3 regions of the Vibrio sp. E150_011 genome follow, and region 3 is predicted to be linked to each of the others. Evidence: predicted binding sites of a transcription regulator. Region 3 holds the regulator's gene; each other region holds the start of a gene.
The links. Region 3 encodes MetJ, which represses methionine synthesis genes. Its sites were predicted from a motif close to TTAGACNTNTANANGTCTAA; they were not measured.

Region 1: a site for MetJ is predicted at 4,944-4,963, ahead of metE (5-methyltetrahydropteroyltriglutamate--homocysteine S-methyltransferase). Genes of this name have one in related genera too.
Region 2: a site for MetJ is predicted at 5,981-6,000, ahead of metN (methionine ABC transporter ATP-binding protein MetN). Genes of this name have one in related genera too.

Annotation. Positions count from the first base shown of each region.
Region 1 covers NZ_JBHFOL010000005.1:25,728-35,895, reverse strand. Annotated here, with positions in the region: gene ACE1OE_RS10045 (dicarboxylate/amino acid:cation symporter) at 1-270, shown strand, start outside; gene ACE1OE_RS10040 (septation protein A) at 572-1,144, shown strand; gene yciA (acyl-CoA thioester hydrolase YciA) at 1,233-1,634, shown strand; gene ACE1OE_RS10030 (YciI family protein) at 1,739-2,035, shown strand; gene ACE1OE_RS10025 (GspS/AspS pilotin family protein) at 2,041-2,460, shown strand; gene metE (5-methyltetrahydropteroyltriglutamate--homocysteine S-methyltransferase) at 2,525-4,807, opposite strand; gene metR (HTH-type transcriptional regulator MetR) at 5,019-5,930, shown strand; gene ACE1OE_RS10010 (ArnT family glycosyltransferase) at 6,052-7,557, opposite strand; gene ACE1OE_RS10005 (hypothetical protein) at 7,930-8,139, opposite strand; gene cspE (transcription antiterminator/RNA stability regulator CspE) at 8,468-8,680, opposite strand; gene ACE1OE_RS09995 (hydratase) at 9,174-9,932, opposite strand.
Region 2 covers NZ_JBHFOL010000003.1:306,860-317,027, forward strand. Annotated here, with positions in the region: gene ACE1OE_RS07490 (tetratricopeptide repeat protein) at 1-806, opposite strand, end outside; gene queF (NADPH-dependent 7-cyano-7-deazaguanine reductase QueF) at 832-1,707, opposite strand; gene syd (SecY-interacting protein) at 1,818-2,363, shown strand; gene ACE1OE_RS07505 (Zn-ribbon-containing protein) at 2,383-3,159, shown strand; gene ACE1OE_RS07510 (MetQ/NlpA family lipoprotein) at 3,334-4,146, opposite strand; gene ACE1OE_RS07515 (methionine ABC transporter permease) at 4,182-4,859, opposite strand; gene metN (methionine ABC transporter ATP-binding protein MetN) at 4,849-5,883, opposite strand; gene gmhB (D-glycero-beta-D-manno-heptose 1,7-bisphosphate 7-phosphatase) at 6,083-6,637, shown strand; gene ACE1OE_RS07530 (MliC family protein) at 6,765-7,136, shown strand; gene treR (trehalose operon repressor TreR) at 7,156-8,100, shown strand; gene treB (PTS trehalose transporter subunit IIBC) at 8,357-9,781, shown strand; gene treC (alpha,alpha-phosphotrehalase) at 9,849-10,168, shown strand, end outside.
Region 3 covers NZ_JBHFOL010000011.1:85,344-95,511, reverse strand. Annotated here, with positions in the region: gene rpmE (50S ribosomal protein L31) at 204-419, shown strand; gene ACE1OE_RS16480 (malic enzyme-like NAD(P)-binding protein) at 911-2,170, shown strand; gene metJ (met regulon transcriptional regulator MetJ) at 2,354-2,674, opposite strand; gene ACE1OE_RS16470 (O-succinylhomoserine (thiol)-lyase) at 2,955-4,124, shown strand; gene ACE1OE_RS16465 (bifunctional aspartate kinase/homoserine dehydrogenase II) at 4,133-6,559, shown strand; gene metF (methylenetetrahydrofolate reductase) at 7,009-7,893, shown strand; gene ACE1OE_RS16455 (PadR family transcriptional regulator) at 8,102-8,641, opposite strand; gene ppc (phosphoenolpyruvate carboxylase) at 9,027-10,168, opposite strand, start outside.

The DNA.
Region 1 (10,168 bases), on a different contig from region 3:
ATGGGTGCGTACGTGGCGATCATCGTAACGTCGACACTGGGTGCTGTTGGTCAAGCTGGCGTCCCTGGTCCTTCATTCCTCGTTGTTGCCGTACTACTTGCAGCGGGTATTCCTATTGAAGGTCTACCACTGCTCTTTGCTCTTGACCGAATCTTCGACATGATTCGTACCGCATTGAACATCACCGGTGATGCAGCGTGTGCGGTTATTGTTGACGCACTGGTTGAAGAAGAAGCGCAAGAATCTCAGCTACAAAAGCAAGAGGCTTAATCGTCTCGTTTTAAGTCATAGACTTGCAATAAACCAAAATATAAATAAGGAGTTATGGTTATCCATCGCTCCTTTTTTTGTGCCATTCCCCTCGTCCCCAAGCAAACCTCTGAAGTGCGTTTTGTTGGGGATTGGACTCTACTCATTTTAACCATTCTTGTTCATGCGTTTCAGGAATGATTAAAACCTAGGTGATACCCCCTCTGTCCTTGTTATTGTTTCTAATTGTCTCTAATGGTTTTGTATTGAGCTCATTTTCGTTACACTGTCGGCAATTCTTAAAGTAAGGTTTGCATGAAACATGAAGCAAGTTATTGATTTTATTCCTCTGATTATCTTTTTTGTTCTGTACAAAATGCAGGATATTTATGTCGCAACAGGTGCACTCATCGCGGCAACGGCTGTTCAAATTATTTTGACCTACTTCCTCTACAAAAAAGTAGAGAAAATGCAGATCATCACCTTTCTAATGGTGGCGGTATTTGGCGGAATGACCATTTTCTTGCACGACGATAATTTCATTAAATGGAAAGTCACTATCGTCTACACTATTTTCGCCATCGGCCTTGCTGTGACACACATGATTGGTCGCAGCGCCATTAAAGGCATGCTGGGTAAGGAAATAACGTTACCTGACCACGTATGGGCAAAAGTAAACTGGGCATGGGTTGCTTTCTTCTCTTTCTGTGCGGGCCTCAATATTTACGTAGCTTACGAGTTCCCTCTAGACGTGTGGGTTAACTTCAAAGTATTTGGCTTACTGGCAGCCACACTTGGCTTTACTGTTCTTACTGGCGTTTATATCTATAAATACATGCCGAAAGACGCCGAAAGCAAAGCCGTTAAAAAAGAGAATGAAGACCATACGTCTTGATTCATTGAGTGGATTTTGTATACTCCGCTCACTATCTGAATTGCAGCGACCTTAGGGTCGCTGTTTTGCTTTTTGGACATTTATAATCATGACAAATACAATCACAACGACCCCAAAAGGTCAGCTAATCATCCGCACACTGGCGATGCCTGAAAACACCAATGCTAACGGCGATATTTTTGGGGGCTGGATTATGTCACAGCTCGATCTCGCTGGTGGTATTCTAGCGAAAGAGATTTCACACGGTCGAATTGCTACCGTGTCGGTTTCCGGTATCACATTCAAGCACCCTGTTAAAGTTGGGGATGTGGTGTGTTGCTATGGTGAGTGCACCAAGATTGGCAATACATCAATGTCGATCAATCTAGAGGTTTGGGTTAAACCGGTGACACTAGACGGCGTTGGTGAGCGCTATCAAGTCTGTGAAGGCACCTTCCATTACGTTGCCATTGACGGAAATGGCCGACCACGGCCAATTAATCCAAATTAAGTGACAGTGGACATGACATTTACATAAAAAAATGACATCGTAGGTAGAGAATTTTATAACTATCGATTGTTATAACACTGCTTAACGATTTGAAGGATCCAAATATGTGGTATGTCATTTTTTCTCAAGACGTTGATAACTCCTTAGAGAAACGTATGAGTGTTCGCTCACAACATCTAGCCCGACTTCAAGAGCTTCAAGATGAAGGACGGTTGTTGACCGCTGGGCCTATGCCAGCAATTGATAGCGAGAACCCTGGTGACGCAGGCTTCACCGGTTCGACGGTTATTGCGGAATTCAACTCACTTGCTGACGCGCAAGCATGGGCCGATAGCGACCCTTACATTGATGCTGGTGTCTATCACAGCGTCATCGTAAAGCCTTTCAAAAAAGTATTTTAACCATTATGAAGACTCAATTAAAAAAACGCTTTCTTTGGATATCGCTTGCAGCGGTTGCGGCATTAGCGGGTTGTTCGAGTAAAGGTGATGACGAACAACGTCAACTTGAAATGCTGGCACAAAGCCGTGCCAGTGTCCTGTCCTCCGGCTTGCCGATCGAACAGGGCCCACTCTCTATAATGAAAGCCTCCGCTAACAAAGGTGTAGTAGAGATCATGATGCTCTACAACACCGATGCGCAAGGCGCTAAGCCCATTGACCAAGTTCTACGTAATAGTATGAATTTTTACTGCACCGACCGAGAAGTGAAAGCTAACCTTGATCTGGGCCTGGCGTATCGAATTATGATGCGTAATACGCGTGGACAAATGATGGTCGACCAAATTGTCACCAAGCAATATTGTGACCAACCTGATACGCCTTAAAGATTCGCTCATTAAAAAGGCTTGCATCTGCAAGCCTTTCTTTATTTTGCGCCCATCAACGACCTTAAGCTAGCGTTGTTCTTAAACGCTTCGCCGCTTCCACAAGATGCGTTAACGCCGTTTCGGTCTCAGCCCAATTTCGAGTTTTTAATCCACAATCCGGGTTAACCCATAAACGCTCAACTGGAATACGGGTCGCCGCTTTCTCAATCAATTGCTCAATCCATTCGACTTCTGGTACGTTTGGCGAGTGAATATCATACACCCCAGGTCCAATTTCATTGGGATAATTGAATGCTTCAAACGCGTTAAGTAACTCCATATTTGAGCGTGATGTTTCGATAGTAATGACATCAGCGTCTAGCGCAGCGACCGAATCAATTATTTCGTTGAACTCGCTATAACACATATGTGTATGAATCTGGGTTTCTGGTTTAGCACTCGCCGCGGAGATTTTAAATGCGTTCACGGCCCAATCCAGATACGTACTGTGGTCTTTTGCCTTAAGCGGCAGACCTTCACGGATCGCAGGTTCATCGATTTGGATAATATTAATACCAGCACTCTGAAGGTCGCTCACCTCGTCTTGCAATGCAAGCGCCAGTTGGTTGGTGATCGTTTCACGGGAGACATCTTCACGAGGGAACGTCCAGCATAAAATCGTCACAGGCCCGGTTAACATGCCCTTCATCGGTTTGTCAGTCAGTGATTGCGCATAGCATGTCCAATCGACAGTCATTGCTTGTTCTCTCTCAATATCAGCAACAACAATAGCGGGTTTAACACAGCGTGAGCCATAGCTTTGCACCCAACCAAATTGCGTCGTTTGGAACCCTGAAAGATTCTCTGCAAAATACTCAACCATGTCATTACGTTCCGCTTCACCATGAACCAGCACATCAAGACCAATTTTTTCTTGGCGTTCAACGGTATCTTTAATAAAGCCCTGGATCCTCTCACGGTACTGCTGTTGCGTAATATCACCACGTTTAAACGCTGCCCTTGTTTTTCTTACGTCAGCCGTTTGCGGAAACGAACCGATCGTCGTCGTCGGCAACAACGGCAGCTTAAGCACTTCTTTTTGATGATGAGCACGCTCTGCATAAGCAGCGGATCTCTCGGAATCTTTATTTGTAAGACCGGCAATACGTTGCTGAACATTGGCCTTGTTGACCCAAGTAGACAATTCTCGGTCGATGATAGGCTGGCTATACTGGGCACAATATTCAATGGCGTCGACATCACCTTCCAAGGCACGCGCTAACCATTTCACTTCAGCGACTTTTTGTTTCGCAAAGGCAAACCAATTCTTTGTTTCCTTCGTTAGCTTAGTCTCAAGCTCAAGGTCAACAGGGCTGTGCAACAATGAACATGATGTCGCTATCCAGAGTCGCTCACCAAGTTGTGCCTTCACTTCTTTCAAAGCACTCAGCTGACTATGAAGATTAGCCCGCCATACATTACGCCCGTTAATTGCACCAGCAGAGAGGACCCAACCGTTTGGCAAGGCTTGTACAACCTCTGCTAGCTGTTCTGGCGCCGCAGCTAAATCGATATGCAAACCATCGACGGCTAAATCGGTAATAGTGGGAAGTACATCGACAACCGAATCAAAGTACGTTGCTAGCAACACTTTAACGTCACTTCGTATGACTTGATAAGCCAACTTAAAGCTATCCAACCATTTTGCATCGAGCTCTAAGGCCAAAATCGGCTCATCAATTTGCACCCATTCCACGTTGAGTTTTTCTAATTTTGCAAAGATCGTTTGGTAAGCTGTCAGTAATCTCGGTAATAGTGTTAGGCGATCAAAGCCTTCCTCCACTTCTTTGCCTAGATATAAGTAGCTCAAAGGTCCAAGTAAAACAGGCTTAACGGTATGACCTTGTTTTTGGGCTTCACTAATCTCATCAAACAACTGTGTCCAACTCAACTCAAATTTATCTTCCGACGTAAATTCTGGCACGATATAGTGATAGTTGGTATTGAACCATTTTGTCATGTCTGAAGCCGCCTCACCTGAACACCCACAATTTACTTGTGATTGGCCCCTACCCACTCGAAACAGGGTATCCAGATCGGGAAAACCATTTTGATGACGCTTTGGCACATGGCCAAGGAGCAAACTGGTCCCCAGCACATGGTCATACCATGCAAAATCCCCTGCCGTAGCAAAGGATAGTTGGTTGTCTTTTTGTAGTGCCCAGTTTTTCTTTCGAATATCAGTGGCGACCTGTTGCAGTGCTTTGACATCGGTTTCACCTTTCCAATATTGCTCAAGCGCAAACTTTAATTCGCGTTGCTCGCCAACTCGTGGGTAACCTAGGATATGTGTCGTTGTCATGATGATGTTCCTTATTGAGAAGTCCAGATGGCCAAACTATCTCGCACTCATTATCATGAGACAAGGTGAAATGATTCACCTTGATTATGAATAAATTTCAACTATCTAGGAATGAGTATTTATTTTTGAATAGAAAACTTTAGCCGTCTAGACGTTTACATATTCCAAGAATCACGTTAAGTTAATCCTCAGGGAACAGACATTAGAGATGATCATGGTAGAGCTTAAGCATTTAAAAACATTAACAACATTACGAGATACGGGGTCTTTAACGGCGACTGCGACATCACTTCATCTCACACAGTCTGCACTTTCTCATCAGCTAAAAGAGCTTGAGACAAGAATTGGTGCACCGTTATTCATCCGTAAGACTCGCCCTGTTCGATTCACATCTGAAGGCGACATCTTACTTAAACTTGCCAATGAAATACTCCCAAGAATTGCTCAGGCAGAAGGTGAACTCGCAGGGTTAAGAGAGGACGTGAATGGTCGTTTACATATGGCGATTGATTGCCACTCATGCTTTCAATGGTTAATGCCTGCACTGAAGGAATACCAGCTATCTTGGCCTCACGTTGAGCTCGATTTTTCTTCGGGTTTTGGCTTTGAACCTCAGCCAGCACTTGTTGCGGGAGAGCTTGATCTAGTGATTACCTCGGACATACAGCCTCGTTCAGAAGTCCACTATGAACCTTTGTTCGATTTTGAAATGCGCTTGGTCACCTCAATCTCCCACCCGCTTGCAGAAAAAGACCAGATTAGCCCTAGTGATATTGCCGACCAGACCTTGCTAACCTATCCGGTGCAAAAGCAGCGTTTAGACGTCGTCAAACATTTTCTAATACCTGCCGGGGTTGAGCCACAAAAGTGGAAGCAAGCCGACAATACATTGATGCTGATTCAGATGGTGTCAGCCGGTCTTGGAGTCGCTGCTTTACCGAATTGGGCTGTCAATGAGTTCTCAAGGCAGGGACTTGTGACAAGCAAACCACTTGGCGACGGGCTATGGAGGCGCTTGTATGCCGCGGTAAGACACAGTGAAAAAGACAAACATTATTTGCAAGCCTTCTTCACAACCGCCAGACAACAATGTCAACAGCACCTAGAAGGCATCCGAGTCGCCTAAAACTAGACGACTCGGTAGGCATTCAATCGATGATCAAGGGTTTGAGGAACTGGACTATTTAGCTTCTTTTCGGTTTAGCCTCATTCTCACTTATCCCGACATCGTTGAACGGATAGGTCACTCAGCCCTTTACATTATTTGGCAATACAATACCTAAGCATACTCGCTCTTCAGGGTCCTGAGGTGAGTCTTGATAAATGAACTCTTTTCGAGTATCCAAGGCAAACTGAGGCCATTCTTGTGTAAAACGATTGAAGGCGCCTTGTTGGCAACCAGATCCAACATTCCCCATCAAGAGCACACCATGTTTTGCAATCTTTTCCGCGGTGATGTGGCGGTTATAGACATTAGGCAAGGTATTATTGTCCCATTGATTCGTCATTTTAGGATGTGGGGCAATATAAAAAGTAAACCACTGGGATAACTCCGTTCCACCAATATAACTTAGCGGCTCATCGGTATTGTCATACCAGTACTGCTTCGCTTCATCACTCAATGTTCTGATACCAGAAAAATTCTCACCGGCATTTCGCACATTGAATACCATGACTGAGACATACCCCATAATAATGACTAAGCCCATTACCGACAGCACTTTAAATGCTCGTCCCAACTGGCCATGTATTTGGGGTGATAAAAATGCGACGAGCACAGCTGGAGCTGGCATAAAGAAAGGGTGTAGCCATTCAACCAAACGATCCCCTTTATGAAAAGTAAACCAACCCATAATGATGACAAGCGGCGCGAGCAAGACAAAAGTGTTGAGCCATACTTTTTCCGGTACCGCCTTGTTCAACCGAAATGCATCCCGTCCTAGCAGCCCTGACAGTAAAATAAATGGATAGAACACTGATAACAAAGCTAGCCAACTTCCTGGGCTCAATTGAGCCGATACCTGACCGCTCACCCACTTAATCGAAGAGAAGTTATTAGCAAACAACCAAAAGAAATTGGGGAGTACTAAGGCAATAAACGCAAATATTCCGGCATAAAATCCAGGCTGCTTCCACGCACGGCGAACACTTGGTACCAATACGCTGACAACAAACACCATCGCGACCGGGGCAAAGGTGGTGTATTTAGCCATAGAGGCACAGCCCGCCAAGATACCAAAAGGCACCCACCATTTAGGGTTTTCATAAACGGCTTTAGTAAAAAACAGTAACAACCATGACCATGACCCAAACAACAAATAGTTATCATTATAAGGAATCGCTTCAAAGTTAATGACACCGGATAAATTAAGCGTCAATAATCCGAGCCAAGCCAATGCCACTGAGTTGGAGAGCTTATAGGCAAGTCGGTAACACCCTAACATGCCTAATGCAATGACAGTAAAATGGCCAACATACCAAAATGCAGAAGCAAACTCCGTTGAATTAGACAGCAGAAGAAATCGGGCAAAAAAACCGACAAACCACGGGTTATTTGGGCTTCCCCACTCTCCATTGCTTGCCCAATTTAATGCTTCAATGGCGTCATAAGGAACCGTTGGGTCCAACTGATAGGAAACAAAAGACCACAAAATGGCATACGCCACACACCAAACAAGCGCGAATCTATGGGAGCGCTCTACGTCAGAGGCATTGGTATTGGTTTGGTCAAAACTTAAAAGGGTTGCTAGCATTAGTAAACACCACTCCTCGACATCATCAATATCGTCTGTAAACTTTTTGGCTGTGAACTCTACGCAAGTTTTTAACGATACTAAACGGGATCGCGTCAGGTTTCTGTAAAGATCGACCCGACACATTCACAGTTAAAATATAGCGATAAATGATATAAAAATCATCAATAAAGTGATGTCCAAGCTTGTATGGATTTGTCAGAAAACAAAGATGAGGTAGTAAAGCGATGTATTATGTTACAGAGGAAAAGTATCAAATCCTGAATTTATATGGTCAAAATAATGGGGTAATCACCATATAACAAAGGTATTTTTGCAACGATAAAAATACTATTCAGAATTGAGGGTATGACTAAATAAAAATAAGCAGTATTAAGAGGATATTGAAAAACTGCCAATCAACTCATTGTAATTATTGATGATAGTTCCTTGCTGTGTATCTTCGCAGTAAGAAAAATCTATCGCCATTGTATTAACTTGTCCTTTCAACAATAAATGACGTAAAAGGATATCGCCATTAAGTTGATGTATTGTCGCACTCCAAGAGCATTGGTTTTCTAGTAATGTAAAATTGACGATCATTCATTACCTCTTTTTGTAGTGTGTTTATTTTTGTTATTTTGGAACCAAAAGCGTTTACGACCCATTGAACGAGACATAAAAATCCTTATTATTTTTTTAGCATTTAAGATGCACAAAGCATTAACTTAAAGGCATACTTAAGCTATGAGATTTAAAAATTGATTGTATTTATATTGAGATAACGAAGAGAGTAGAAACGTAACGACATGTGTGTGAAAAGCAGATGTAGGAATTGTTTATATTTTCTAGATTACGGTATAAATTATTGTATTGTTTATGTAAAAAGTAGCGAAAACAGCTATAAAGCCATTTTCGCCGACTTTCGAAATTAGATAGCTACAACGTTAGCTGCTTGAAGACCTTTTTGGCCTTGCTCTACTTCGAAAGATACTTTTTGGCCTTCAGCAAGAGTTTTGAAACCTTCTGAAGCGATAGCACGGAAATGTACGAATACGTCAGCGCCGCCGTTGTCTTGAGTTAGGAATCCGAAACCTTTCTCTTCGTTAAACCATTTTACTAGACCAGTTGTTTTAGTAGACATAATGTGTCCCTTATAAAGTTAAATTCATTGGAAAATATCGCAAAATTGCGATGTGCTGAGAGCTTGAATTATTGAATGTGACGATGAAGCTAAGGGAACCACTGAGAATAACAACAATAACGAAGAATACTGAGAAGTGCTTTTACTTGATGTATCATTAATAACCCTGAACAACAGAGCGAGGTGGATATTACTAGAACTTGTCACTATGTAAAGACTTTTTTTCGCGCTAACGACAATTATTTAGAATTAACGCCTTTAACAGTCTATCGACTCACCCTTACCCCCTCATAAAAACCGCATTTATTCCAACATAATCATGGGGTTAAAAAATTATGCTCGCGAACACGTAGCATAAATCAATAATAGGCGTAGCAGTAGAGGGTGCCATAGTATTGAACACCCACCCACGCAGTTCGTTCTAAAATCGCACCGTTTTTAAAGCACTGAGCGACAGGCGTATTAGGCAACCGTCGCCCTGTGTTTCTCGGGATTATTTTTCGCTGAACATCACTTGATACTGTCCAATACCTTCGTAACTGATTGATGTAGGTTGATTAAACTCAACCTCTACAATGCCACAATATGACCCAGTAATAATGGCTTCACCCGCTTCAAAATCCACACCACGACGTGTCATGTAGTTAATCAACCAGTAAATAGGATGTTGTGGTAACGGATTAGGATGCGTGCCCGCAAATGTCTGTACTTGTTCACCTTGCTTAACTGCAATGTCAATTTTAGATGCAGTGAACGCAGCCTCTCGATCAATTTCAGGACCGATGTACATACCTTGGTTAACGAGACAATCAGCAAGTCTCTCGTAGAACTCCGCTCCACTGTCGTCAGCAAAGCGAGATTGCATCAATTCAAGCGCCATATGGCAAGGACCAATAGCCTCGTTTATTTGTTCTTCGCTATAACCTTCAGAACAAGCAGGTAACCGTTGGCTAAGAATGAAGGCAATTTCAGGCTCAATGCGGGCAACGTTATTGTCAGCGAACAATGCACAATGCTCTCCTCGTTGAATGCTGTCAGCAAAAATTGGCGCCACAACAAATTTATCTTCAGCGAGCGGCAATAAGCATTTCCATCCACCCACTTTATCAGTGTGCAAATCGATCATGGATGATTGAATTTGTAATGCATCTTCTAGGTTTAATGGGCGTTGTTGCTCTGCGATACGTGGCGCTTTAGTTCCTGCCACACGGCGGCTAAGCAGATCAGCCGCGACTTGTTCATATTCTTTCATAATATTGTATTACCTTTAAGTTAACTCATTAAAGTATATCGGAGTTTACTTGATGTTGATAGCGCTCAGCTCTCAGTCTACATAGTAATAACCTATACGATTCACCACCAATCAATCTAAAGGTATCACGACTGTCTAGCGTTAGAACCAAAGCCTTCCGCTTGTTAGCGCCTTATTTTGATGGTTTGATCTGTTTAAACACGTTTTCCTGCTAATGTAGCGAGACCATCGATTTC
Region 2 (10,168 bases), on a different contig from region 3:
ACCTGTCTTTGCATGAAAAGTTGCGCAAGCAGTTGGTTAATATGTGCTAATTGGTCGCCTGAGTCGAGTTCAATGGCGGTCCAGTAAGCCAGCAGTAATTCTGAAAGGGCTTCATTGTAGCGGCGATAGCGTAAGAAGTGCGTACCGTAAGCCGTATGATAGCTTATCGATAACTTCGATAAGGTGTCGCTTGGGACGTAAATACCGGCTTTTTGATACATGTGATTAGCCAGCTCGAATTCGTTCTCAGCCGACGCGATTTCACCTTGAAGGATCTTAATTTTATAACTTGTGCGGTTAGCGATGCTATGGCCTTTTCGGATGCCTTCTAACTCGCTTTCAATCAGCTTTAACGCATCCAGCGCACTCGCCCCGTCGCCATCTTTAAGCCAAGTCAATCGTGTTTTTAAGATACGAACGTCAAGCTCAAGAAACAACAAGCGATACTTCTTTGTCATTGCCTCGGCGTCGGCTAAGTGCTCAAGCGCACTCTTCATATGACCAAGGTTAAACTGTGCTTGCGCTAAAATAGTGAGTGCGTTCACAGAGCTTAGAGGGGTACGGACACGTTGATCGGTATCATCTCTGGATAGATTTGATGGTCGGTCATCATGCTGCTCGATGAACTTTCTACTTTCTAGATAGTTGCTGGCAATCTCGCTTGCTTTTGCTGGCTCAATCTCGACGAGTTTATCGGCCTCAACGAGCAGTGGGGACGTAAAATTGAGCGCATGAAGCGGCATGGAGTAAACGCCTGCAAATAGTGAGACGACTAACCCTAATACAGGCCAGAACTTAGATTTCATCAGTGCGTCCATTCTTAATGATCATTTATTGTCGAGCCATACGAGTGTTGTGTGTAGGAAGTATCGTGCTGCTTGAGCGATAAGGATTAATATCTAAACCACCGCGTCGAGTGTAACGAGCGTATACGGTCAACGAGGTTGGCTGACAGTATTGCATAATATCGATATAGATACGTTCAACGCATTGCTCATGAAATTCATTATGCTCTCGGAAGGACACAAGATAGCGAAGCATGGCTTCACGGTCGATTCTCGGACCGTTATATTGGATTTCCACGCTGCCCCAATCTGGTTGATTGGTAATTAAGCAGTTCGATTTTAATAGGTGGCTATGTAACGCTTCCTCGACGATATCGTTACTCTTAATACCATGAGTATTCGCATTAGCATCACTTGCCCCTAACAGGAGTTTGGCATCGAATTCATAGCTATCGATCTCAATATCTTGCTCGTCGATGCATTCACCGGCCATACCCACAATAGAAGATTGTTCAAAATCCTTAACGGCAGTGAGCGTTAAGCTTATTTCCTCACCGGCACAATGTGATAGATCGCGTTGAATGGTATTTTGAACCTCATCCCAATTCGAAAATCGTGTTTGGTTAAAACTGTTGAGGTAGAGCTTAAATGATTTCGACTCAATGAGATTCTCGCTGGTAGCCGGGATTGAGGCTTCACCAATGGCAACCTGTGGTAAGCCTTTGCTGTTTAGCCAAGATATCTCATAAAGCGTCCAAATATCACAGCCGTGAAACGGTAACTCGCCGCCCAGTTCAAGGTCGTCTCGGTTAAGACTTCTTGGCACAGGTTGCAACAATGATGGGTCATATTGATTAGTGTAATCGGTTTTCTGCCCGAGAGTGAGGCCAGAAAGCGCGGCAGCGTTTGAATATTTGCTCATAATTGTGTGATATTTCGATTAGAATAATGCGAATTTTACGAGATCCAGCAATAGCTGTCATCTTTTGTGAGCGGAAATACGCGGTCAATACGGTGATAAGTGGAGAGAATATGAATCAAAGTGTACAACAAGCGCTAGAGGCATTTGCTAAGCGCTACGAACAATCATGGCAGAGTAAGCATCAATCACTTCCTGCAAATGAAGACCTATATGATTTGGTTTCTCCGTGTATTGAAAGCAAAAATGATGATCAGGTTTTCTGGCGCGCGAGTGTGCGTGAGACGCCAGAGCAATTAGAAAGCATCGAACGTGGTATTGAGCTGCTGATTCATGATGATATCAAAGCCTATTATGGGCATCAGTACAGTGCGGACATGGAGGCAACGTGGCAAGGTAATACACTGACACTGCTGCAAGTCTGGAGTGATGAGGACTATGTACGCTTGCAAGAGAATATATTGGGGCACCTTGTCACTCAAAAGCGTTTGAAGCTAAAACCGACCATCTTTATCGCAGCCACTGAGGCCGATATGGATGTGATCTCAATTTGTAACCTCTCTGGGCAGGTAATTTTGGAACGTATCGGAACGGACCGCCGCGATGTGATTGCCGATGATCTTGTGTCGTTTCTTAATGGTCTCGAACCGAACGTTTAATGGCATCCGGAGTTTACTTATGTATGTGATAGAGCTTCAGTTTGAATGCTTTGATAACACCACCATTACTGCCGTTGAAAAAGGCATTAATGGCTTAATGGATGCACTGCGCTTTAATGGTCAGGTGTTGGGTCGTGAGTTTCCAATTGTGATGGGGGATGGTGAGTTCTTCGTTCGAGTGGTGTGCCCGGAACAAGACAGTTTGCACCCTAGGCACCATTCTGATTTTGTGAAGGTTTGTTTCAAGCGCTTATCTGACGCCTGTTTACTGGCGCCTAAAATGCGCTTGCTTGGCCAAGATTTGAATTCAGAAGAATCAGCAGAGGAAGAGGCACCGAGTTGGCAAGTGTTGTATACAACGTATGTTCATACATGCTCGCCATTAAGAAGTGGTGAAACCCTATTACCCATCCCATTGTATCGAAACCCTCCGACCTTAAACGGTGACCATAAGTCATTAATAAAGTGGCAAACTGAATGGCAAGCTTGTGATGAGGTCCAGATGGGGGGAGGCTGCAAAGCCGAGCACGCAACGCTAAGAGAGCTCAGTGACGTGAGCAGTGATTTGTTTAGACGAGGCTGGGATCTTCGTGGTCGCATTGAATTTATCACTCATATCCCGACTTATTATTACTTGTATAAGGTGGGGGGCAAGAGCTTAGCTGATGAGAAAGCGCGTAAATGCCCTAAATGCGGTGGTGAATGGTTATTGGATGAAGCGTTGCATGATATTTTTCACTTTAGATGCGAACCCTGTCGAATCGTCTCCAATATCTCTTGGGATCACTTAAAGTAACGGTGATGAATAAAAGTGATGTGGACAGATGGTTATGTCACTTTTCATACGATATGAAAAAAAGGGAGATACATAAGTATCTCCCTTTTTTGATCTTGCTCAGATCTTGCTCAGATGTTGGTTAAATGATGCTTTCGCTATGCCATTGTGGCCCTAGTGATAGCAAAAAGGCGGTTACTCCCAGCCTTTAACCACACCACCTTTAAAGATCTCAGACGCTGCGTTGAAGACTTCTTCAGTTTGGTAAGCTTTAACAAAGTTCTGCACATTCTCAAGGTTTACGTTGTCTTCACGAGCAACAATTAGGTTGACGTATGGTGACTCACTGTTTTCAACAAACACGCCATCTTTTTCTGGTGTTAAGTCAATTGAACTTGCATACGTCGTGTTGATAATAGACAAGGCCACATCGTCAAGAGAGCGAGGCAGTTGCGCGGCATCTAGCTCTACAATAGTGATGTTTTTTGGGTTCTCTACGATGTCACGAACGGTTGCTTGAAGGCCAGCGCCTTCACGAAGTGTGATAAGACCTTGTTGCTCAAGCAACAATAGAGAACGACCTAGGTTTGTTGGGTCATTAGGTACGGCAATACGTGCGCCTTCTGCAATGTCATCGACAGAGGTGACTTGCTTAGAGTAACCCGCAATAGGGTAGACGAATGAGTTGCCTGCAATCGTTAGTTTGTAACCACGATCAGCGACTTGTTGGTCAAGGTATGGTTTGTGTTGGAATGCATTGAGATCGATAGAACCGTCGTCTAGTGCTGCATTTGGCGTCACATAGTCAGTGAAAGTCACGAGTTCAACGTCTAGGTTGTATTTTTCTTTCGCTACTTTTGCTGCGACTTCCGCAACCTGAGCTTCTGCTCCAGCCATCACGCCAACTTTGATGCTGTTGGTATCGACTTCTTTTTCACCACAACCTGATAGCACAAGCGCTGATGCAGCGGCTGCAATAGCAAGCAACCCTTTAAGATTAAATTTCATGACTTTCTCCTTGTTATAAATCGTTAAATCTTTATTTATCTGTGGTCTACACGGCGCACAACATTGTCGCCAATAGACTGAATAATTTGAACTAATACGATGAGCATGACAACGGTAACGGCCATGATGACAACATCGTAGCGATGGAATCCGTATCGTATTGCAACATCACCTAAGCCCCCCCCGCCAACGGTGCCTGCCATAGCAGAATAGCTGACCAGTGTGACGAGCGTAATGGTCACTGAATTGATGATGGTTGGCAGAGCCTCAGGAAGCAGTACTTTAGTGATGATCTGGTAAGGCGTCGCTCCCATTGATTGCGCCGCTTCGACTAATCCGCTTGGTACTTCAAGCAACGCACCCTCGATGAGACGAGCAACAAAAGGAATAGCGCCAATAGTAAGAGGCACGATGGCCGCCGTTGTGCCAATAAAAGTGCCAATCAATAGCTTAGTTAATGGAATGATGGCGACCATTAACACGAGAAAAGGAACAGAACGACCGATATTAACCACCGCCCCGAGTACTTTATTCAGGCGAGTGTTTTCAAGTAACCCTCCTTTTTTGGTCGTGTGTAAAATGACCCCCAAAGGAATACCGACGGCAAACCCTACAACACCGGCCACGGCAACCATATACAAGGTTTCCCATGTGGCACCTAAAAGCAGATCCCCATTCAGTGATAACCAATCTGAAACGGTATTAAAGGACATAACCAAGTACCTCTACTTTTACATTGTGGTCGCGTAAAAAATCAATTGCAGCGTTATCATCAATTTCAGTACCAAAAATTTCAGCCACCATCATGCCGAATTTCACTCCGCCTGCATAATCAAGATCTGAACTTAAGATACTGATATCAATGTTGTATTTTCTTGCTATTTGTGAGATTAGCGGAGCGTCTACGGTTGCACCAGTGAACTCTAATCGAACCAGCGGGTGGCTACCGCTTACTCGTGAGTCTTGTAGACGGCGCTGGTAGTCCTCAGGAATCGATAAATCTAGAGTCGAACGAATAAACTGATGAGCGAGCTCGGTTTTAGGGTGAGCAAAGATGTCACCGACGGAGCCTTTTTCGACTAGCTTGCCGTCACCGATAATCGCAACTTGGTGGCAAATGCTTTTGACTACATCCATTTCATGCGTAATCAATAAAATCGTAATTTTAAGCTTGCGGTTGATGGTTTTGAGTAGCTCCAGAATAGACTGTGTTGTTGCTGGGTCTAACGCACTGGTGGCTTCATCACACAGCAATACTTTTGGGTCTGACGCTAGCGCGCGGGCAATCGCGACACGCTGTTTTTGTCCACCACTTAGATTGGCCGGGTAGGTATCACGTTTGTCATCCAGACCAACCAAAATCAATAATTCAGATACCTTTGCTTCTATTGCAGCCTGATCTTTGCCTGCCAACTCAAGAGGAAGAGCGATATTGTCAAATACAGAACGCGAAGACAGCAAATTGAAATGCTGGAAGATCATACCAATGTTACGACGTGCAGCGCTTAATTGTGATTTACTCAATTGAGTAAGGTCAACGCCGTCAACGATCACTGAGCCCGATGTCGGAGCTTCAAGCATGTTTACACAGCGAATAAGAGTACTTTTACCCGCTCCTGATGCACCGATCACACCAAAGATAGTCCCTTCTTTTATATGAAGGTCTATATCGGCTAGCGCATTAATGGCTTTCGTGCCTTGATAAAACACTTTGTTTACTTGATTAATTTCGATCATCTAAGCAACCTGAACTCAATGAGTAGCATAAAAGTTTGAACTACATCCCAATTACTAGAAGATGCTATGGGTTTCGCTTATTTGTGTCAATAGATATTTTTACGTCTAGACGTCTAAACGGCATTTTCATAGTGATGAAGCGATCAAAGCGTGTAATAATTCAAAGTACAAACATCCACATACAACAAGAGAGTAACCCGTGGCTAAACCCGCTGTGTTTTTAGACCGTGATGGCGTAATTAATGTCGATCATGGATACGTCAGTGATGAGCATGACTTTGAGTACATTGACGGAGTATTTGCGGCAACCCAAAAATTAAAAGAGATGGGTTATATGCTTGTGATCGTCACCAATCAATCTGGTGTCGCGCGTGGGATGTTTTCAGAAGATCGTTTTATGTCCCTGACGCAGTGGATGGATTGGAATTTTAGCGATAACGGCGTGGAACTAGACGGTATCTATTATTGTCCTCACCACCCTGAGCATGGTATTGGGGAATATAAACAAGATTGCGAATGTCGAAAGCCTAAGCCAGGTATGTTTATCTCTGCTCGTGATTTCCTTGATATCGATATGGCTAACTCGGTAATGGTTGGCGATAAAGCGGAAGATCTCATGGCAGCAGAGGCGGCGGGTGTGACAACAAAAATATTGGTGCGTACGGGGAAACCCGTCACAGAGCGTGGCGAGAATATTGCGTCAGCAGTACTAGATAGTATTCGTGATGTTCCTGGGTATTTGGCTAGCCGCTAACATCACTGGTGGCAACGATAAGCCATCACTAAACAGTAAGGTCGTGTCATGCATTGTGGATTGTGAAAATAGGCATCCACCGCATTTCCTTATATTTAAAGGACGTAACATTCGCTAGGGAGTAGCAATGAAAATTATCATTACGAAGGTTTGTCGTTTAGCAATGGTTGCCGCTATTGTGAGTTGGCTTGCTGGGTGCAGTCAGCATTCAGCACCCATCATAATGAATGAAGAACACGCTTCGACATCGACACTCACCAGCATGATTTACTCATGTGATGAAACTCAGTTTTCCGTTACGCCATTGGATGATGAACAGGTATTGCTGTTGTTTGATGGTACTGAAAACCACTTACATCGAGTGCCATCCGCTTCGGGTGTGAAATATGCGCTAGAGGGCCAACAAGAGGTTGATTCAGAGTTCGAGCTATTCATGAAGGGCGATCAAGCGATGTTGACGGTAATGGACCAGGTTTACAAAAACTGCACGTTGAAATAAAAAAAAGATTGAAGGTATTATGAGTAAGAAGCTCACCATTTTAGACATCGCTAAACTGTCGGGCGTTGGGAAGTCAACCGTATCTCGTGTCTTGACTAATGACCCTAAAGTGAAGCCTGATACGCGCCAAAAAGTTGAAGCGGTGATCGCTGAACATGGTTATGTACCGTCAAAATCGGCGCAATCGATGAGAAGCGGCGGTAATCAGAAAGTCGTAGGTGTTATTATTTCTCGCCTTGACTCACCTTCGGAGAACAAAGCCGTCAGTGGCATGCTCAACGTTTTATATGGTGCGGGATATGATGTGGTGATCATGGAAAGTCAATTTGATCCTTTGAAAACCAATGAGCATTTGAATGTATTGCGTAAACGTAATGTCGACGGTGTGATTGTTTTTGGATTTACGGCTTTGGATGTTGAAGCCGTGAGCGGCTGGCAATCAAGAGCGGTCGTGATTGCGATGGATACCGATCTCGTTTCCTCTATCAACTACGATAACCAAGGGCTGATACGTTCCGTCCTCGATAAACTGTCTTCCGATGGGTTGTCGCGTCTCGCGTTTATTGGTGTTGATCCCACCGATAAAACGACCGGTCTTGCTCGTCTTAAGGCTTACCAAGCATGGTGTGAAGAGCGCAATATCGATCCTCGCTTTGAAACCGGCGCGTTGCATCACGATAGCGCCTACCATTTGGTCGATAAAGTACTGAGCGAATCCTTACAAGCCATCGTATGTGCGAGTGATACATTGGCTTTGGGGACCGTCAAACGCCTGCAAGAATTGGGGCGAGAAGATATCTTAGTGACGGGTATCGGTGGAAATGAACTCCTTTCTTTTCTATTCCCTAAAATATACAGCATTGATCCTGGTTACCTTCAGGCTGGAAAGAAAGCCGCTAATCTATTGATTCGTCAGTTATCGGGAGACGATTCTATTCAACACCTAATGCAAGAAGCGGTTTAATTCTTCGTTTTCCTCGGTATCGAGTTCACGGCATTTATTCACGAATTATTATTTATAACGTTAGTAATGTGCGTTAAATATGAACAAACTTTGTGATCACGTTCAATTAATGGGAATGTTCCCATTCACATCTTTGCGCTGTGTTGGCACACTGCATTGGCTTGGTTGTGGGAATGTTCCCATGGCGGGCGATATACTATAATTTATTAGAGATGAGCGGATCCTCGTCTCAATTATCAGAAAAGGTCTGCATACGATGAGTCATATAGCCAAGCAAGATGTTGCTGCCATCATCGACGGTGTTGGTGGAAAAGAAAACATTGCCAGCGTGAGCCACTGTTTAACTCGCCTTCGCTTCGTTTTAAATGATACCGACAAAGCGAACAAGGCGGCATTAGAACAACTGAAGCTTGTAAAAGGTTGTTTTACAAACGCAGGACAATTTCAGGTTGTAATTGGTACTGAGGTTGATGAGGTTTATAAAGTGCTTATTAGCATGACCGGTAAAAGTGAATCCTCAAAAGATGAGGCCAAGGTAGCAGCGCGCACCAATATGAACATCGTAGAGCGTGGTATTTCTCACCTTGCCGAAATCTTTGTGCCACTTTTGCCTGCAATTATCACTGGCGGCTTGATTCTAGGGTTTCGTAATGTAATCGGCGATATTCGAATGTTTGATGGCCAAACATTAACGGAAATCAGCCAGTTCTGGGCAACGGTGCACTCGTTCTTATGGTTGATTGGTGAGGCGATTTTCTTCTTTCTACCTGTTGGCGTGTGTTGGTCCACGGTTAAGAAGCTTGGTGGCACCCCTATTTTGGGGATTACCTTAGGGATTACGTTGGTGTCCCCGCAACTCATGAATGCCTATCTTATTGGTAAGGAAGTACCTGAAGTCTGGGATTTTGGTCTTTTTGTTATTGAAAAGGTGGGTTATCAAGCTCAGGTTATTCCTGCGATGTTGGCCGGTGTTGCGTTGGCTTTTATTGAAACCAATTTAAAACGTATTGTTCCGAGCTATCTCTACCTTGTTGTTGTGCCGTTTGTATCAATCATTTTATCGGTTGTTCTTGCCCATGCTTTTATCGGCCCTTTTGGTCGCGTATTAGGTGATGGTGTGGCCTTTGCTGCTAAAGCAGCAATGACAGGCGATTTTGCGGTGATTGGTGCGATTGTGTTTGGTTTTTTCTACGCACCTTTAGTGATTACAGGTATTCATCACACGACTAATGCCGTTGACTTACAGCTAATGCAAGAGCTTGGTGGTACCCCAATTTGGCCTCTAATCGCACTATCTAATATCGCTCAAGCATCGGCGGTTGTCGGCATCATTATGATTAGTAAACGCGAAGGAGAACGTGATATTTCCGTTCCTGCGGCCATTTCAGCCTACCTTGGGGTAACGGAACCGGCCATGTACGGTATCAACTTGAAATATAAATTCCCAATGCTCAGTGCCATGATCGGCAGCGCGGCGGCGGCGGCGATTTGTGGTAGTGCAGGTGTGATGGCAAACGGTATTGGTGTCGGTGGTCTACCGGGAATCCTTTCAATTCAACCCCAGTATTGGACTATCTATCTTATCGCAATGCTGGTGGCGATGGTGGTTCCAATCATGCTCACATTGTTCATGTATAAGCGCGCACAATCAAAAGGTGAGCTAGAGCTAGCCAGTGCGTAACCCTTAAGAGGTTCATGGCAATGAACCTCTGCTTTTCTTTTTTTAATGTGTAAGTGAGATAACGCTGATGGGTTTACAAACTCAACAAGAATGGTGGAAAACGGCCACTATTTACCAAATCTACCCGAAGAGTTTTTGTGATAGCGGTTCGACGGGAGTCGGGGACATTAAGGGCATTACCTCTAAATTGGATTATTTGGCGACACTAGGCGTGGACGCGATTTGGCTCACGCCTATCTATGCCTCTCCCATGGTTGATAATGGCTATGACATTTCTGATTATTACTCGATTAATCCCGACTTTGGCAGCATGGCCGACTTTGATGAGTTGCTAGCGCAAGCCCATCAAAGAGGGATCCGACTCGTCATGGATATTGTGGTGAATCA
Region 3 (10,168 bases):
ATTCATTACTATACTGCGCCTTGATGGTATGGCTTCTATTCGTCATATTTGAAGAAATCGTGTGGTTGATAGCGTTTGCTTATCACATCGCCGTCACTTCAATGATGTTGAATTTTGGAAGCGGTAACACAGGTATTTTATTAACTACGTGTGGTGTCCGGCATAGACTCGGATGGCGACACGGCCTAAATTTGAGGTTTCCCATGAAAGCTGGCATCCACCCAGAATACAAAGCTGTAACAGCAACTTGTTCTTGCGGCAATACATTTGAGTTCAACTCTACTCTAGCGAAAGATTCAATTCACCTAGACGTATGTGACAAATGTCACCCATTCTACACTGGTAAGCAACGTATCGTTGATACTGGTGGTCGTGTTGATCGCTTCAACAAGCGTTTCGGCGCTCTATCTAGCAAGTAATTATTTTACTTCCTTAGATGTAAAAAGGACGCCTCGGCGTCCTTTTTTGTTTCTGGCGTTTTATATTTTATTCAACCAGCGGCTAAAATGAGTCCCGAGCTTGAATTGTGTTGAGCAGTACCAACTAACCCATACCATCAGTGTGGAGTATGGTTGATTCCAACGCCACACGGTCGGTGGTGTGTGTATTGTGACGGTTTTTGGATCGTTATATTCTTCTCGGTGGCTATTTTTATAAACACTCGACTTACCTTTTCCTAAACTCTTGGCTTACCTATAAAGGCTTAAGCTCATTCGAATCGTGACACCATCCATTCAAAATCTTGATTAACTAGCGTAGTATATTCGCCTAAAGTTGCGACGTACGACAATAGCGTATGCGCACTTTGTGTACCCCTTATGGAGGAAATCAAACCATTCCGAAGCGGGTTATACTAAAAATAACAATAATCACTCAGTCTTTCATACTCGAATAAGCAGGATCGCATACCATGTCCGATGATCATCAAATCGACGAATTCCGCCAACAGGCCCTCGATTACCATGCCCACCCAACCCCAGGCAAAATTGAAATCGCGTTAACCAAACCCGCTGATTCAGCCAAAGATCTTGCACTCGCTTACAGCCCTGGCGTAGCCGAGCCTGTTCGAGAGATCGCGCAAAATGCTGATAATGTTTATAAATATACAGCGAAAGGCAATATGGTTGCGGTCATCTCAAATGGTACAGCAATCCTAGGACTTGGTAATCTTGGCCCACTGGCATCCAAACCCGTTATGGAAGGTAAGGCGCTACTCTTTAAGCGGTTTGCTGGTTTGGACTCCATTGATATCGAAGTCAAACACCGCACGATTGACGAGTTTGTTGATACGGTTGCGAATATTTCTGACACGTTTGGTGGTATCAACCTAGAAGACATCAAGGCTCCGGATTGTTTTGAGATTGAGCGTCGCTTGATTGAGCGTTGTGATGTTCCGGTATTCCATGATGACCAACATGGTACGGCAATTGTCACGGCGGCGGGTATGTTGAATGCGATTGAGCTGCAAGGCAAAGAATTAAGTGAAGCGACCATTGTTTGTTTGGGTGCGGGCGCTGCGGCGACGGCCTGTATGGAGCTGTTGATTAAATGTGGTGCGATGCGTGAAAAAATCTACATGTTGGATCGCAAAGGCGTCATTCATACGCGTCGTGAAGGCTTGAATGAATACAAGCAGATGTTTGCCAACAATACCGATAAACGTACCCTTGAAGATGTCATCGAAGGCGCGGATTTATTCTTAGGGGTGTCTGGTCCAGATTTACTTCCTGCTGAAGCGTTGAAGCTCATGGCAGAGAAACCAGTCGTGTTTGCGTGTTCAAATCCTGATCCAGAGATTAAGCCAGAATTGGCGCATCAGGTTCGTGATGATTTGATCATGGGGACCGGTCGCTCAGATTATCCGAATCAGGTAAATAACGTACTGTGTTTCCCGTTCATCTTCCGCGGTGCATTGGACGTACGTGCCAGTGAGATTAACGATGAAATGAAGCTTGCGGCGGTTGAGGCAATACGTCAAATTGCTAAAGAACCCGTACCTCAAGAGGTGCTTGATGCGGCGGGTGTTAAGGCGTTGTCATTTAGTAAGGATTACATTATTCCTAAACCGATGGACCCACGCTTGCTACCACGCGTTGCAAAAGCGGTTGCAGTAGCAGCAGTCGAATCGGGCGTCGCACGAATTGAAATGCCTGAGAACTACATGGCTTAGAAAGTCATGATTGAATAGAAATTTGGGGCTTTAGGGATAAAACGTGCCTGGTGCCTTGAATTTGCTTTGAAAAAACGCTGGCCTTGATGGTCAGCGTTTTTTTATTGTTTGACCCAGGACCCAGGACCCAGGACCCAGGACCCAGGACCCAGGACCCAGGACCCAGCCTCTAAATCCTACTTTTTATTCTTCATCGAACGCTTCAAACTCAATACCCATCGCCGTCATCATGGCTTTCACTTCGGTTGGGATATCATCTGGGCGGTCTTTTCTTAAGTCTTCATCGGTCGGGAGCGGCTGACCAGTATAGGCGTGCAGAAATGCTTCACACAACAATTCGCTGTTAGTTGCATGGCGTAGGTTATTGATTTGGCGACGAGTTCTCTCGTCGGTCAATACCTTTAGCACTTTTAACGGAATGGATACCGTGATCTTTTTAACCTGCTCACTTTTTTTGCCGTGCTCCGCGTAAGGGCTAATGTATTCGCCATTCCAATCTGCCATTGCACACCTTCGTCTATTGATCGTAAATTTGTTTTATAGGAAAGCCGCAATTTTAGCGGCATTTACTGCCATAAGCAAAGACATATAGACGTCTAGAAGTGTTGACGTCTCACAAAATGGACAGTAAAGTGGGGTTTCGTTGAGCGGACGGTTAATTTTTCCAAAGATGGGTGCTTTTACTTGTCCGTTCAAGCATGATTAATCACACTATTTATCACCCAACCTTCTCGAGAGGTTGTGGTTAGCCTTCACCTTGCGCGTGTTAATAAAGGATGTTTCTATGAGCAATCGGAAGCCGGCGACAATCGCGGTTCGTATGGGTATCGAATCAGATACTCAGCACCACGCTGTCGTACCACCTATTTACCTTTCTACCAATTATGGCTTTCCCGCTTTCGGCGACGTGCCAAAATATGATTATACCCGTTCTGGTAACCCCAATCGTGGATTACTTGAACAGGCCTTATTTGAATTGGAGTCCGGTAAAGGTGCTGTGGTGACCAACTGTGGAACCTCTGCATTGAACCTTTGGGCATCGGCTTTTTTAGGCCCTGATGATTTGATCATCGCGCCACACGATTGCTACGGTGGCTCTTATCGCTTATTTAATACTCGCGCACAAAAAGGTGATTTTAAGGTTCAGTTTGTTGACCAAAGTGATGACGCGGCGTTAAGTGCTGCCATCGCAAAAAAACCAAAGTTGATTTTGTTAGAAACCCCGTCTAACCCGTTGGTACGCGTTGTGGACATTGCGAATGTCTGCGAAAAAGCAAAGCAGGTTGGCGCGCTGGTGGCGGTCGATAATACCTTTTTGACACCGGTGTACCAAAAGCCTTTAGACCTCGGTGCGGACTTTGTTATTCACTCCACGACGAAGTACATCAACGGCCACTCGGACGTTATTGGTGGCGTGGTGATAACCAAAACAGAAGCGCATGCAGAAGAGCTGGCGTGGTGGGGTAACTGTATTGGCGCAACAGGCACACCGTTTGATAGCTACATGACGTTGCGTGGTATCCGTACACTCAGTGCGCGTATGCGTGTCCATGAAGAAAGCTCACAAATTATTCTCAATTATTTGAAGGGCGAATCATTGGTTAAGGTCATCTATCATCCGAGTCTACCTGAGCATCCAGGTCATGAGATTGCCAAAAAGCAACAGTCGGGCTTTGGGTCTATGCTGAGCTTTGAGTTCGCTGGTAGCTTTGAACAGTTGAAATATTTTGTTGGCAAACTGAATCTCTTCTCGTTGGCAGAGTCCTTAGGTGGGGTAGAGAGCTTGATCTGCCACCCAGCATCGATGACTCACCGCGCGATGGGCGAGGCTGCGCTGGCTGAAGCGGGCGTCTCTCAACAGCTATTGCGCTTATCGGTAGGCTTAGAAGACGCAGAAGACCTAATTGAAGATCTACAACAAGCTTTTGATAAAGCACGAACGTTTGAAGGGTAAGCACGGCAATGAGTAATACTAACGTACCAGTGACGAAGCAATTGCATAAATTTGGTGGCAGTAGCCTGGCTGACCCTGGGTGCTACCGTCGTGTGGTATCGATTCTAAAAGACTACTCTCACGCAGAAGACCTGATTGTGGTATCAGCGGCAGGCAAGACAACCAACCGACTGATTGCGTTTCTGGATGCGTTAAACAAGGATGGCCGTGTTGCTCATGAGCACCTGCAAGCGTTACGACAGTTTCAATTTGAGTTGATTGATGAATTGCTCGATGGCGAAGAAGCGGAAGCCCTTCGTTCACAGTTGAGCGACGAATTTAGTACGCTTGGTGAGCAAATAGCGCCCCTTTCTGAGGCGCAGAAAGCCGCAATCTTGGGACATGGTGAGGTTTGGTCATCTCGCTTGTTGGCAGCATTACTAAGACAAAGTGAGTTGCCTGCGGTTGCCCAAGATGCAAGAGCCTTTTTGCGTGCTGAGTTTGGTGCTCAACCCGAGGTTGAGCGTGCCCAGTCTTACGCCTTGATTAAAAGTGCCTTGGCGCAACATGCGCACCACCGTGTGGTGATTACGGGTTTCATGGCGCAGAACAGTACCGGTGATACCGTGTTGCTTGGTCGCAATGGTTCGGATTACTCAGCGACCGTCATCGGTGCATTAGCTGAGGTGGCAAACGTCACCATCTGGAGTGATGTGGCAGGCGTTTACAGCGCGGATCCTCGTGTGGTTTCTGATGCGTGCTTATTGCCCCTTTTACGTTTGGATGAAGCCAGCGAACTGGCTCGCCTCGCAGCGCCCGTGTTACATAGCCGCACGTTACAGCCTGTTGCACAGAGTACCATGGAGTTAAATTTACGCTGCAGTTACTCTCCAGAATCAGGCTCAACGCGTATTGAACGCGTATTAGCCTCTGGACGCGGGGCAAAGATCATTACCTCGCTAGAAGAGGTACTATTGATTGAGCTGTCTTTTGGCAATGGGCATGATTTTGAGCGAGCAAAAGCAGAGGTGCTTCATAGCTTACAGCGTGCGCAGTTAGAGCCACTGGCCTATGAAGCGCAAGCCGACCAATCTCGATTACGCTTGGCGTATACCCCTGAGATCGCCGCTGGCACCCTCAATGAATTGCAAGACCTTGCGATAGAGGCGGAGATTAAGCTAAAAGAAGGCTTCTCCATGTTGGCCGCGGTTGGCGCTGGTGTCACGAAAAATGCGAATCATTGCTTTGGTTTCTATCAGCAGTTAAAACACGCACCGGTTGAATTTTTCTGTGAAGCCGATTCTGGCTTGAGCCTAGCGGCGGTCTTGCGTAAATCGGATGTCATGCCGCTTGTTAAGTCTGTACATACTCAGCTTTTTCAGGCGCAAAAACGCGTGGCGGTTGCACTATGTGGCAAAGGCAATATTGGTTCGAGTTGGCTTGAACTGTTTAAGCAACAGAAAAGCGAGCTTGAAAAACGCAGAGGCATGAGTTTTGATTTGGTCGCGGTGATCGGCAGCCAAGATTATTGGTTTGACGAAAACGGACTCGACGAAAAAACGGTCCTAGAATCTTATAAAGACGAGGCGGTACCTCATGAAGGTGACCGCTGGCTAAAACAAATTGCGGCGTTGCACGGCTTTGATGAAGCGGTTGTGTTGGATGTGACGGCAAGCGCTGAGTTAGCGCAGAAATATGTCGCTATTGCTGAGCATGGTGTGCACTTAATATCCGCAAATAAAGTCGCCGGTTCTGCCCCTAGCGCCGATTATCATCGCGTACAAGAAGCCTTTGCAAAAACGAGCCGTCACTGGCTTTATAATGCGACGGTTGGCGCAGGGTTACCGATAAACCATACCGTTCGAGATTTGCGTGAAAGCGGCGATGACATCATGGCGCTATCGGGTATTTTCTCTGGTACGCTGTCGTGGCTATTTCAACAGTTTGATGGCAGTGTGCCGTTTGCTGAGCTTGTTGACCTTGCATGGCAGCAGGGGCTAACGGAACCTGATCCTCGCTCTGATCTTGATGGCTCAGATGTGATGCGCAAACTGGTTATCTTGGCGCGTGAGTCTGGTCTTGAGATTGAACCCGATAGTGTTGTCGTTGAATCGTTGGTACCGGAAGAGCTTAAAGCCCTCACATTGGATGGCTTTTTTGAGCAGTCAGGGTTGTTGAGTGAGTTGCTTCAGGAGCGCCTTGACAAGGCACAGCGCGAAGAAAAGGTATTGCGCTATGTCGCTCGCCTTGATCGCTTTGGTAAGGCGCGTGTGGGTATAGAGGCGCTGTCTAAAGAGCATGCGCTAGCGAACTTACTGCCATGCGACAATATCTTTGCGATAGAAAGTAAATGGTACAAAGATAATCCGTTGGTTATTCGAGGCCCAGGAGCTGGACGTGAGGTGACTGCAGGTGCTATCCAGTCGGATCTGAATCTGATATCAAGCTTCTTCTAAGCAACATGATGACCTGTGTATTCATTCACAGGTCATCATTGTTTTACCCGTTACCCGTTACCCGTTTATTATTTATCTACTTATTCTGGGCCTAGAGCTCATTAATATAATCTGAATGTCTCAACAGAATACTGTCTCCCTAAGCTATGCTGGGTGAGTTTAGCGCCATGCACTCACAGCGTGTGTCGCTGCGAATTCAGGCCATTGAGCGTCACTTCATTCGTCGTCTTACTCCCGTTATTTTTCTTCTTCAATTTCATTAATTCTGATCATGAGAAAAATTCATTATTGTGCTATTGACTTTAAATGCTATTCATTTCATTCTATGGACATATAGACGTCTAAACGTCAAAAAAAGAATTTTTATTCATTTCATTGTTTTTAATGACAGACAGGTTTTCGTCTAAGGTTGGCTGGGATAACCAACTTTGGCATTTAGGGAGAGAGTTATGGGATACACGCATGCAGGGCATATCGATGCCTTAAACCAAAATATTGCTGAACTTTCGGACAATATTAATGTTTCTTTTGAATTCTTTCCGCCAAGCACCCCAACGATGGAAGAGACACTTTGGAAGTCAGTACATCGTTTAAAAACGCTTAAGCCTAAATTTGTATCAGTGACCTATGGTGCTAACTCAGGCGAGCGTGACCGTACCCACTCTATTATTAAAGACATTAAAAATGAGACGGGTTTAGTTGCGGCGCCACACCTAACGTGTATCGATGCATCTCGTAATGAGTTGATTGATATTGCTGAAGATTACTGGTCAAACGGTATCCAAAGCATTGTGGCCCTACGTGGTGATATCCCTGAAGGTGGTGGTCAACCCGATATGTATGCGTCTGACTTGGTTGAGTTGCTTAAATCACGCCATGACTTTGATATCTCAGTGGCGGCTTTTCCTGAGGTACACCCGGAAGCAAAAAGCGCGCAGTCTGATTTGATAAACCTCAAGCGCAAGATTGATGCCGGTGCTAACCGTGCGATTACGCAATTCTTTTTTGATGTAGAAAGCTACCTGCGTTTTCGTGACCGTTGTGTGGCGGCGGGTATCGATGCTGAAATCGTACCGGGCATCTTGCCAGTGTCTAACTTCAAGCAAGCTTCTCGTTTTGCTGGAATGAATAAGGTGAAGGTACCAGGCTGGATGCAAAAGCAGTTTGAAGGTCTAGATGATGACCCTACCACTCGCCAGCTTGTTGGGGCGAGCCAGGCCATTGATATGGTCCGAACCTTGAGCCGTGAAGGCGTGAAAGATTTCCACTTCTACACATTGAACCGCTCAGAAATGACCTATGCATTGTGTCATACGTTGGGTGTAAGACCTTAGACCTTACTTAGATATTGTGGATTTAGGTTAACCCATTAACACACATAAGTGATAGGCCACTAGTGAACCTAGAAAGCCTTCTCCAGATATAAAAAAAGCGCTGAAGTGATACTTCAGCGCTTTTTTAATTGGTGCCATGTAGCGATAAATCGTCAACGCTATCGATGTGTCGTGAATCGTTAGGTTGCTGTTATCGCTTAATGAATGATTATGCGATCGCTTCAAGCTCGGCAAGGGTCTCTTCTGCCCAGTCAAGCCAAGCTTGGCGAGAAAGCAGGTTGCGACGCAATGTTAGGCGTTCTAAGCGAGCGGGCGTGTCTAGAGTGCTTGGTGTCGCGTAATACGCCGCTTCAATCTCACGATAATGTGCGACCAATTTTTTCGAATCTTCAATCAGCTCTTCAAGTTGAATACGGAATGCCGCTGATGGTTGAACCGCACATGCGGCAAGCTTTGCTGAGAACTCATCGCGCACAGTAGGGTGAACGGTAGGTTGCTCAAACCAGTCAGCCAAAGTGCTGCGGCCTGATTCAGTGATTGAGTAAACCTTGCGGTCAGGCTTACCGTCTTGAGGCTCTAATTTACAGGTGACAAGGTCCTTGTCTGCCATTTTATTTAATTCGCGATAAACCTGTTGGTGGCTCGCTTTCCAAAAATATCCGATGCTTGCGGAAAATTCCTTAGTGATATCGTAGCCAGTCGCATCGCGAGTGCTTAAAACAGTAAGGATAACGTGTGGTAGTGACATGATAAAAATCCAAATCAATAACTTAATAATAATTATGGTGCTTAGTACTGTCATCGAAGATGTGACATAGCCGCGTCTAGCGCTCTTTTGAGAGCAAAAGAATGGGTCTTGTGTAAGAAGCATGGCCTGCGTGGTTTACGCAGTAACCTTATATAAGCCTTTGTCACCTAGAGGGTTGTATGAACACACAACCTGTCGTTGCCGATATTGGTTTATTATTTTTATCGATCAACGAGAAATGATTATATCTAATTGTATAAGCATGAAGTGGAATAGAGAGTGATATCAGTTGAAAAGGACTAACAAAACACTCAGTAAGGATCTGAAGTAAAATAAAAGGCCGCAAAGTGCGACCTTTTGTCTTTGTTTTAGAATTATATTCTGCTTATCCAGTGTTTCGCATGCCAGCTGCGATGCCAGCAATCGTTACCATAAGCGCTTCTTCTAGCTCACTTTCCGTCTCTTCACTCTGACGAGTGCGATACAAAAGCTCAGCTTGTAACATATTGAGTGGCTCAACATAGGTGTTACGAAGACGGATGGACTCTTGTCCCCACGGGTCACTTTGCATCAGGTGATCATTGTTTTCTACGTTCAAGACGGCTTTGATGTCTTGTTGCAATTGATCGCGCAGCTTATCACCCAGTGGTAATAGTGTCGGATCCGCTAGGCGTTGGTCGTAGTAGCGAGAAATCTCGATATTACACTTGGTGTAAACCATCTCAAGCATGCCAAGGCGTGTTGAGAAAAATGGCCATTCACGACACATTTCTTCCAGTAGGGCTTGATGGCCTTTATCAATCGAATACTGAATGGCTTCACCAGCGCCTAACCAAGCTGGCAACACAAGACGGTTCTGACTCCAAGAGAAAATCCATGGAATCGCTCGCAGGCTTTCTACGCCGCCATTTGGGTTACGTTTTGCCGGGCGAGAGCCGAGCGGCAATTTGCCGAGTTCGAGTTCCGGTGTGGCTTGGCGGAAATAAGGAACAAAGTCAGGCTCATCACGCACGACACGACGGTAAGCGTCGCAAGAGACTTGTGACAGCACTTCCATAAGGTCACGCCAATCTTGTTTTGGCTTCGGTGGCGGCAACAAGTTGGCTTCAAGGATGGCACTGGCGTATAGATTGAAGCTGTTGATTGCAATCTCAGGTAAGCCGAGTTTAAAACGAATCATCTCGCCTTGCTCGGTAACACGAAGACCACGTTTTAAGCTTTTTGGTGGCTGTGATAGAAGCGCAGCGTGTGCAGGCGCACCACCACGACCAATAGAACCGCCACGACCATGGAATAGGGTAATCTCGATGCCAGCATTCTCACTGACTTCAACCAAGGATTCCATAGCACTGTATTGTGCCCAGCCTGCGGCCATGACACCGGCATCTTTCGCTGAATCAGAGTAGCCAATCATGACCATTTGATGATTTTGAATATAGCCACGGTACCAGTCGATCTCAAACAACTGCTTCATAACGGCTTCAGAGTTGTTTAAATCTTCCAATGTTTCGAACAGTGGACAAACGT